3 regions of the Marinomonas sp. genome follow, and region 1 is predicted to be linked to each of the others. Evidence: predicted binding sites of a transcription regulator. Region 1 holds the regulator's gene; each other region holds the start of a gene.
What was found. The regulator sigma-54, encoded in region 1, starts transcription at its own class of promoters, with help from an activator protein. The targets are predictions, from matches to a motif close to TGGCACNNNNNTTGCTNT.
Positions count from the first base shown of each region.

Region 1 (3,173 bases):
ACGGCGATAAGTCGCTCTGTATCCATGTTTTTCATGAATTGTACGCCAATATCTTCGCTTAGGTATTGAAGTACTTCACCTTCATTTTTGGCTTCAATTAATTCCCAAAGAAGTTTACGTTCTTTGGGAGGGGACGATTCTAATAGTCGAGCAACATCTTGAGCAGGCAAAGCGCCGTTAAGTAGATAACGGATTTGCATTGTGGTACCAGATTCGAGCGATTCGGTGACCGTTTGTAGATGATTAAGGGTGTTTTGCTCTGACATAAGGCCCTTACTCGTCTTCACCAAAACGGTTATTGATTAATTCTATAACCGCCTTAATCGCATCGCTCTCGTCTTCACCATTGGTTTTAACGCGAATTTCTGTGCCTTTTCCTGCTGCAAGCATCATCATGGCCATAATGCTTTTTCCGTCAACATTACGCCCATCTTTTTCAATGGTAATATCGCAAGAGAAGCGAGAGGTGGTTTCAACTAGTTTGCCTGCAGCGCGAGCATGCAAGCCAAGTTTATTTATGATTGTGATGGACTCTTCCTGCATGCTTTTTTCCTATATTAGTGAGTCAAATATATTGAATAATTCTTCATTCGTTTGTGCAGCGCGCAATTTATCCAATGATTCGGGGGATTGAGCTAGTTCTGCTATTTGAGCTAGTGTCGCAAGGTGTTGGTCGCACTCGTGAGGCGGAACAATTAATGCAAATATTAAGTCGACTGCTCTTTTATCGATAGAATCGAAACCAATAGGGTGTTGTAGTGACATAATAACAATAGCGGTATGATTTGCGGATTCTAGGCGACAATGTGGTATGGCGATGCCATTGCCTATGCCTGTACTGCCTAGCTTCTCTCTACCGAGTAATGCGTCATATACCGCTTCGTTGTCACAATGAAGTCGGTTGGACGCGACTTCGGCAATGCTTTCGAGCACACGTTTTTTACTGACGATATCTTGTTTTGCGAGAACGAGTTCCGCTTTTAATAATGATTTCAATGACATGATAAAATGTTTTCCGTTAGATCAGTCGTTTTCGTTCATTGGAAGGAGGGATGTTCATCGCCTCTCGATATTTGGCTACAGTACGTCGAGCAACCTGTATGCCTTGGTCTGCTAAAATAGCAGCTAGTTTGTTATCACTTAACGGTTTTTTTGCTGGCTCATCAGATACAAGCTTTTTAATCATAGCTCGTATTGCTGTAGAAGAACATTCTCCACCAGAGGCAGTATTTACATGGCTTGAGAAAAAATATTTCAGCTCAAAAATACCTTTTGGTGTGTGCATGTATTTCTGTGTTGTTACCCTAGAAATGGTTGATTCATGCATGCCGACTTCTTCGGCAACATCGTGAAGAACCATGGGTTTCATAGCTTCTTCACCTAGTTCGAAGAAATCGATTTGTCGACTTACAATGCAGCTAGCGACTTTCAATAGCGTTTCGTTGCGGCTTTGCAAGCTCTTCATAAACCATTTAGCTTCTTGGAGAGAGGTCTTTATGTAAGTTGCGTCTTCGGCTGTTGCCGCGGTGCTCGCCATTGCAGAGTAGGTTTCATTTATTTTAATGGGCGGTAAAGCGTCATTGTTTAATTCAACTTGCCATACATCATGACGCTTTTTCACGGTGACATCAGGAATAACGTAATCTGTATCGTCGGCATCAATTACTGAGCCTGGGCGTGGATTGAGCTGTTGAATCAAATTGACGACTTCTTTTAATGCTTCGTCCTTTAATTTTGTTTTACGGCTTAACTGAGTAAAGTCTCGATTGCCTAATAGAGGCAGATAATGATCAATGAGATTGTAGGTGCTCTTGTATAGCGGGTGGCTCTGGAATGCTTCTAGTTGCACAAGAAGGCAGTCGCGTAGATCAATTGAGCATACGCCAACAGGATCAAAGTGTTGCAATCTGTGTTGCACAGCGATGACTTCTTCTATGTCTAAATCTTCTAGTTCAGTGCCAAGGGATTCCCAAATGTCATCGGGAGAAATGCTTAGGTAGCCATCAGGTTGAACGCATTCAATGATAGCGTAAGCGATTTCAATATCTCGATCCGACATGTGGGTTAAGTTTAGCTGCCAGATAAGGTGATCTTGGATGCTTTCTGCCGGTGCGTTGCGGCTTTCAAAGTCGCCATCACCTTCATAACTATTATGGTCACTAACTGCGGCCGCTGAGCTTTGGTAAGTGTCATCCCAGTTACTGTCTATTGATAGCTCTTCAGGAATGCTTTCTGTCCACTCTGATTCTACACGTGCTTCTTCGCTATTATCGATGTTTGTGTCTGTCGCACTTTTTGATTCTATGCTAGCGGGGATGTCACTATGTGTTTGTTCGTCGTCGTCAAGCTCAAGTAGTGGATTAGATTCAAGGAACTCATGTATTTCTTGCTTTAAATCCAACGTAGAAAGCTGAAGCAAGCGAATGGCTTGTTGCAGCTGTGGTGTCATGGTCAGTTGTTGGCCGAGCTTTAATTGTAAAGACTGCTTCATGGAGCAACTCTTTCTTCTATTTGAATGAATTGGAACGAGTTATGCATACTACTCCCTTTCTACTGCAATGATAAGGGGTTACAGGCGGAAGTCGTCGCCTAAATAGACCTTTTTTACTTGTTCATTGTTGATGACTGTATTTGCATCTCCAGATGCGATGATGTAGCCATTGCCAACAATGTAAGCTTTATCACAGATGTCTAATGTTTCTCTAACATTGTGATCGGTAATTAGAACACCTATTCCACTTTCTTGGAGGTGTTTAATAATGTGTTTTATGTCTCCGACCGAAATTGGATCTACGCCGGCAAAGGGCTCATCAAGTAGGATGAATTTAGGGTTCATCGCAACCGCTCTTGCGATTTCTACTCTACGTCTTTCTCCGCCTGATAACGCCATGCCAAGGTTAGTACGAATATGGGTGATATGAAATTCTTCTAAGAGTTCTTCAAGTCTTTCTAATTGCATTGCTTTTGTTAGTTTTTTTCGGGTTTCTAAAATGGCTAAGATATTATCTTCAACTGACATTTTACGAAAAATAGAGGCTTCTTGTGGAAGGTAGCCAATGCCTTTTTGGGCTCGGGTATGCATGACATCATTTGTGATGTCTTGCCCATCAATAAATATACCGCCAGCATCGTTCGCAACCATTCCCACTATCATATAAAAACAAGTGGTTTTA
Region 1 is NZ_OZ245329.1:3,118,993-3,122,165, reverse strand. Features, by position in the region: gene mgtE (magnesium transporter) at 1-266, opposite strand, end outside; gene ACO05V_RS14855 (HPr family phosphocarrier protein) at 274-543, opposite strand; gene ptsN (PTS IIA-like nitrogen regulatory protein PtsN) at 553-1,002, opposite strand; gene ACO05V_RS14845 (RNA polymerase factor sigma-54) at 1,019-2,491, opposite strand; gene lptB (LPS export ABC transporter ATP-binding protein) at 2,570-3,173, opposite strand, start outside.

Region 2 (3,173 bases), 2.5 Mb from region 1:
AGGAAAAAGAGCAAGCGTTGTTGCTTGCCCAGTCCTAATCAAATCTCTAAAAAAACAAAGCATGAGTATCATCGGTTACTCATGCTTTGTTTTTCAACTTAGTGTATTACTTGTAGATCACACCTCTTGATGCGGGCCGAACAATTCGTAATGAATGCGGTCTGCTTCTACCCCAAGTGTTAACAATTGCTGTTTGACAATCATCATGAAGCCCACTGGCCCGCACAAATAAAACTCGCCATTTGTCAGCGGTAAGCTGTCTTTGATGGCACCAAGTTGCATCATGCCGTTTAACACGCCTTCTTCTTCATTGTCAGCTTGCTCGTACCAAGTATGAACAGACAGATTTAAGTGGCCTTTCAGGCTGTTTACATGCTCTTTGAAGGAATGCTGGCCTTTGTGAGCACAAGCATGCAAATAGCTCACAGGATGGCCGTATTGCTGTTTGGCAAGCGTATTTAGCATGGCTTGCATTGGTGTTAAGCCAACACCACCAGAAATCAGCACTACGGGCGTTTGCTTGTCTTTGAATACGAAATCGCCAGCAGGTGGCATGGCTTCGATTTCATCTCCTACGTTTAAATGATCATGAAGGTAATTCGACATAACTCCCTTGATATCGCCAGTCCCTTCGCGTTTTACGCTGATGCGATAGTTTTTGCCATTTGGTGTGGTGGATAGAGAGTATTGACGTATCTCATCGAACTCATTGCCTTTTGGATGTAACTTAACGCCCAAGTATTGTCCTGGCTGATAGTCTATTACTGCGCCGCCATCGACAGGTTCAAATACAAAGCTGGTTACTAGATCAGATTCTGGCGTTTTAGACGCCACGCGAAAACGGCGGAAATCTTTCCAGCCACCACGTTGCGCAGCTCGCTCTTTATAAAGATCGCCTTCGACTTGGATAAAGATTCCAGCTAATTGCATGTAAGCCGCTACCCATGCTTCTTCCACGTCTTGGGTAAAAGCGTCTGGAGCAAGCTCTCGTAAAGTTTCAATAAGGTGATGGCCGACGATCTCGTATTGATTCGGCTGGATATTAAAACTGGTGTGCTTATGAGCTATACGCATCACTGTGCTGGTCAGCACTTCGAGATTATCGATATGCGTCGCGTACGCGGCGATGGCATTGAACAAAGCCGCAGGTTGACCACCAGTTCTTTGATGGGTCATGTTGAACACATCCTTTAGTTCTGGGTTATGAGAAAACATGCGTTGATAGAAATGCTCAGTAATCGCGGTTCCTGCAGAAGCAAGAAGTGGGATAGTGGCTTTCACAGTGTCGATATGATGTTGAGTTAACATGTTATTTCCTTTTCTAAGAGTACGAAGAAATGCTGTCTTAACTCTTCTATAGCGAAGCTCGTGCCAACTTAAAATGGTAAATAAAATCAACGGTTTATATTTTTTTAAAATTTATAATGAGTCAATTTGACTCGCAAAATGAAAAGTCTTTATGATACCTTTGAGTCAAAATGACATAGTCGCTAATTCGCCTTTTGAGCCGATAATTATGAATCAGGTTTCTAATAACGCCTTACTTAGCTTTGCCCTCGATCTTGCTAGTGCGGTGACGCAGCCTAATCGCTTCGAGCAATTGGTTTATGCAGTGCGGGCAACGATTAATTGTGATGCCGTCGTTTTATTGGCGAACAACAATGGTGTGCTGACGCCGCTTGCCCAGAGAGGCTTATCGGATGATCTGATGGGACGTCGATTTATTATTGAAGAGCACCCTCGTTTGAAAGCGATCTGTAGCGGTCATTATCCAGTACGTTTTCCCACAGACTCGCCGCTTCCCGATCCCTACGATGGCATGGTGTTAGGCCACGATGAGAATTTACCTGTGCACTCTTGTATGGGCGTTCCGCTTTATTTAGAGGGTAAATTAATTGGTGTGGTGACCCTAGACAGCATCATGCCGGGTGTTTTTGATGATATTGATGCTCGTGCGTTGGAGATTATCGGCACCATGGCGGCCATGACGCTGAATACCGCGATCTTGATGGAGCAATTAGAGAACCAATCACAACATGCTCAGAACGTATTGAAAGTAATGGGCGAGCAAAGCCATGAAATGATCGGCCAAAGCAAGGCGATGCAAGATCTCAAACAGTCAATTAATCTGGTCGCACCGTCTGATTTTTCCATCTTGATCGAAGGCGAAACGGGTGTAGGCAAAGAGTTGGTTGCCAGAGCATTACATGAGCAATCTGCTCGCTCTGAAGCGCCAATGGTTTATGTGAACTGCGCTGCGATTCCTCATCATCTTATCGAAAGTGAGTTGTTTGGGCATGTAAAAGGGGCGTTTACCGGCGCGGATCGAGATCGAGACGGTAAATTTCTATTGGCGGACGGCGGAACCTTGTTGCTTGATGAAATCGGTGAATTACCGTTGGAAGTGCAAGGTACTTTGTTGCGAGCCATTCAAAATCAAGAAATCCAAGCGGTTGGCAAAGATCAAATCCGCAAAGTAAACGTGCGTATTATTGCTGCGACTAACCGACATTTAGAAACAGAAGTAGCAGAACATCGCTTTCGAGCGGATTTATTCCATCGTCTTAGCGTTTTCCCTATTCATGTCCCAGCATTACGCGACAGGCAAGGCGATATTGCTTTATTGGCCGGCTTCTTTGCCGAGCGCTTCCGCCGTAAATTGGGTCTGCAACAACTCACTTTGTCTGCGTCGGCAATCGATTTATTAGACGCTTATTATTGGCCTGGAAATGTGCGTGAGCTAGAGCATGTCATCTCCCGCGCTGCGCTTTTCGCCAAAGCGGATAATCCAACGGGCATTACCGTTATCACTTCTGCTCATTTAACTGGGTTACAAATCGATAATAGTGTTCGAGAAAAGATACAGAATGAAGGAACATCACAGCCAAGCTTAGATAAGCAAAAACCTATCGATTTGCGTTTAGAAACAGAAGCTTATCAACGTGACCTGATCCGTAGAGCATTGGAAACCAATGAAGGGAACTGGACTAAAGCCGCTCAACAGCTGTCCATGGATCGCGCCAACCTAGCCCGCTTGGCGAAACGCTTGGGAATCGTCGTTGCCAAAGAAGTACGCATTTAAAAACACCTAAAGGAAAGTATTCCAAGCAAAATGACATTCAAACGAGGTAGGCGATAGTTTCGAGGAAGAATGTCATTTGCTTTGATTACAA
Region 2 is NZ_OZ245329.1:667,754-670,926, forward strand. Features, by position in the region: gene ACO05V_RS03050 (glutathione S-transferase family protein) at 1-38, shown strand, start outside; gene hmpA (NO-inducible flavohemoprotein) at 118-1,308, opposite strand; gene norR (nitric oxide reductase transcriptional regulator NorR) at 1,460-3,082, shown strand.
Region 2: hmpA (NO-inducible flavohemoprotein) is a predicted target of sigma-54. The motif match lies at 1,357-1,374, and genes of this name have one in related genera.

Region 3 (3,173 bases), 2.6 Mb from region 1:
TTATCTCGATGGTTACCTAATCACGATCAATATTTAAACGTTTAAATCCTCTTCTCGCTTAAATACTCTTCTTATTTAAATAAACGTGGTATTTGCTTGCACATGTGCAAAATTTAATCAAAAATTCCATAGGCTAAAAAGCCCTACTTAATCGATTCGCAAGAAGGAACTGACATGAATGCTTCCAACCAAGCACATCTAACGATCCAAGGCTGCGGCTACCGAATCGAAAATGACAGAGTCATTGTTTCCATTCAGCGCATTGCTAACGATAGAGTCGAAGGCAATCTCAGTGGCACTTTACGTCTACAATTATGTGCGCTTCGTCAAAGTACTGGAGGCTCAGAAACTATCGTGCTCGCTTCAACCACTCTTGGTGAAATGAAAGGACAGCATTTTCTTTCCGATTGCCACTACGACCTGCTTTTCCAACAACCACCCAGCGGTAATTGGCAATTAGCATTACAGCTTAGCGAATGGGACGGGGTAAATTACACCTTGTGTGATTCAGCCTATTTCGACACGCCTTATCAGGTTGAAGTGTCGTCTGATTCCTTTGTCCCAGTGATGGAAAAGGACGAACTTGAGCACGAAAAAGCAGAACCTACGCCGAAAATAGCAACAGAGAGTCCCATCGCCAAAAAACAGAAAGAAGTAAAAAAAAACGCCACTGGTTACGACGATGGCTATCTCATCATCAATAAATCAAAAGTGGACAAGCTTCTAAAAGTAAAAGGCGTCCCCAAAAAAGTACTAGAAAAATTAATAGCAGAACGCCCTTTTCACTCAGAAAAAGCCGTACTTAATGTAAAAGGGATGGGACCGGTGATGTTAGGAAAAATACTCGCAGAATTAACAAAAAAATAGTTAGCATTAAGCCTGCAAAAGCAGGCTATTCACCAACGTTATGTTCTAGGGAATATTAACTACGGTGGTGTTTTTCACCTCTTCCATTGCCACATAAGTACGAGATTCGCGAACATGTGGCAGTGTCAGTAGGGTTTCTCCAAGCAAAAGGCGGTAAGAATCCATATTGGATACACGAGCTTTTAAAAGGTATTCAAAGTCACCTGCAATCAAGTGACACTCCAAAATTTCTGGAATTTCAGCAACGGCGGTTTTGAATTCATTAAAGCCTTCTGGAGACGTTGTCTTGAGACGAATCTCGACAAAAACAAGCAACCCTGCGTCCACTTTCTTTGGGTTAACCAAAGCACAATAACCCGTAATGTAACCGTTACGTTCCAACCGGCGTACTCGTTCCAAACAAGGAGTCGCACTTAGCCCTACACGACTAGCCAACTCTACATTCGATAAACGGCCATTAATTTGCAGTTCTCGAAGAATTTTTTTGTCTAAGCGATCAAGCGGTTTTGCTGAGTTATCCATCTGACGTGGATCTCCTTACATGACTTCAATTGATGCTCAAGTCTACCATGCAGATTACAAATTATGGAAAGCGCTTTATTCAATATATTGCGTGTGGGTATTCGAATTAAGTACAACAATCCGAACAAGGCACCAAAATGATGCAAAAAACTCATCTAGCACAGAATAGATCCACTCCTTTTCCATTGCGCCCTATATTTGTGCAAGAAGAGAGCGTCACTAGCTCTGAGTTCCTTGTTTTTACTAGCTTTAATAAAAAAACATATTCAGCTAAGCTAATTAAAACACCTCTGCTTACATCCTTAAAAAGTGCAAAAATCAAGTATTCCACACAGCTTTCCTGACATTTTATCCTTGACTACTCCTCAAAAGAGTAATTCTATAGGGAGATGTGATGATCTTTTAGAGGAATCATCTACATATATCAAACAACAAGAATAATTAAATGTTGGCACTAACCTTGCTATGTTTTAAGACACGGATTTAAAAATCTGGAATATAAAATCAAGCAAGATAACAACATATATAAAAACGCCTGGGAGGCTCAATATAATGAAATCGAATGTTGGTAAATTACTTTCGACTGCTGCAATCGCAGCAACCATAAGCGCCGGTGCTGCTGCATCAACACTTGAGGACGTTAAAGCAAAAGGCTTCGTTCAATGTGGTGTAAGTAATGGCGTTCCAGGATTCTCTAATGCTGATGATAAAGGCGAATGGTCTGGTATAGACGTTGACGCTTGTCGTGCTGTTGCTTCTGCAATTTTTGGTGATGCTCAAAAAGTAAAATTCACACCACTGTCAGCTAAAGAACGTTTCACTGCTCTACAATCTGGTGAAATTGATATCCTAGCTCGTAACACGACTTGGACTTACACCCGTGACGCTTCTTTGGGTTTAGACTTCACTGCAGTCAACTTCTATGACGGTCAAGGTTTCATGGTTCGTAAAGACCTAGGCGTTAAATCTGCTTTGGATCTTGATGGTGCCACTGTTTGTACAGAGCAAGGTACAACAACAGAGTTGAACATGGCCGATTTCTTCCGTAAAAACAAATTGTCTTATGTACCAGTTGTGGTACAAAAAGCAGACGAAGCGCTTTCAGCATACGACCAAGGTCGCTGTGACGTATACACGACTGATAAATCTGGTCTAGCGGCTCACCGTACTAAACTAGCCAATCCATCTGCTCACGTAATTCTTCCAGAAACCATTTCCAAAGAACCACTAGGTCCTGTTGTTCGTCACGGCGACAACCAGTGGAAAGATATCGTAACTTGGTCTATGTTCGTTCAAGTTAACGCAGAAGAAATGGATATCTCCTCTAAAAACGTTGCTAAGGTCAAAAAAGAAACAAATGATCCAGGCATCAAACGTTTACTAGGTGTTGAAGGCGATATGGGTGCTCAACTAGAGCTTCCTGCTGATTGGGCTTATAACATCATCGCTAACGTAGGTAACTACGGTGAAGTATTTGAGCATAACGTTGGGCCATCTACTCCTGTAGATTTACCGCGTGGTCTTAATGCACTTTGGACTGAAGCTGGCGGCATCATGTACGCGCCACCAGTTCGTTAATACCTAAAGCAAATTATTTCTGCTTGGGTATTTACCCAGCGACTAGAGAGTCGCTGGGTTTCTTCCCCCTTTCTTACACATCTGACGAGCATTTCATTGCCTGAACTAAGATGACCGATAAAACAACTCCGAGTAATAACAGCTTTTTGAATGATGCGGGTAATCGTTCCCTAATTTTTCAAATCTTGCTGCTAGCGTTGGTGGTC
Region 3 is NZ_OZ245329.1:491,078-494,250, forward strand. Features, by position in the region: gene recG (ATP-dependent DNA helicase RecG) at 1-45, shown strand, start outside; gene ACO05V_RS02255 (hypothetical protein) at 175-867, shown strand; gene lrp (leucine-responsive transcriptional regulator Lrp) at 913-1,389, opposite strand; gene ACO05V_RS02265 (amino acid ABC transporter substrate-binding protein) at 1,942-2,967, shown strand; gene ACO05V_RS02270 (amino acid ABC transporter permease) at 3,078-3,173, shown strand, end outside.
Region 3: ACO05V_RS02265 (amino acid ABC transporter substrate-binding protein) is a predicted target of sigma-54. The motif match lies at 1,839-1,856, and genes of this name have one in related genera.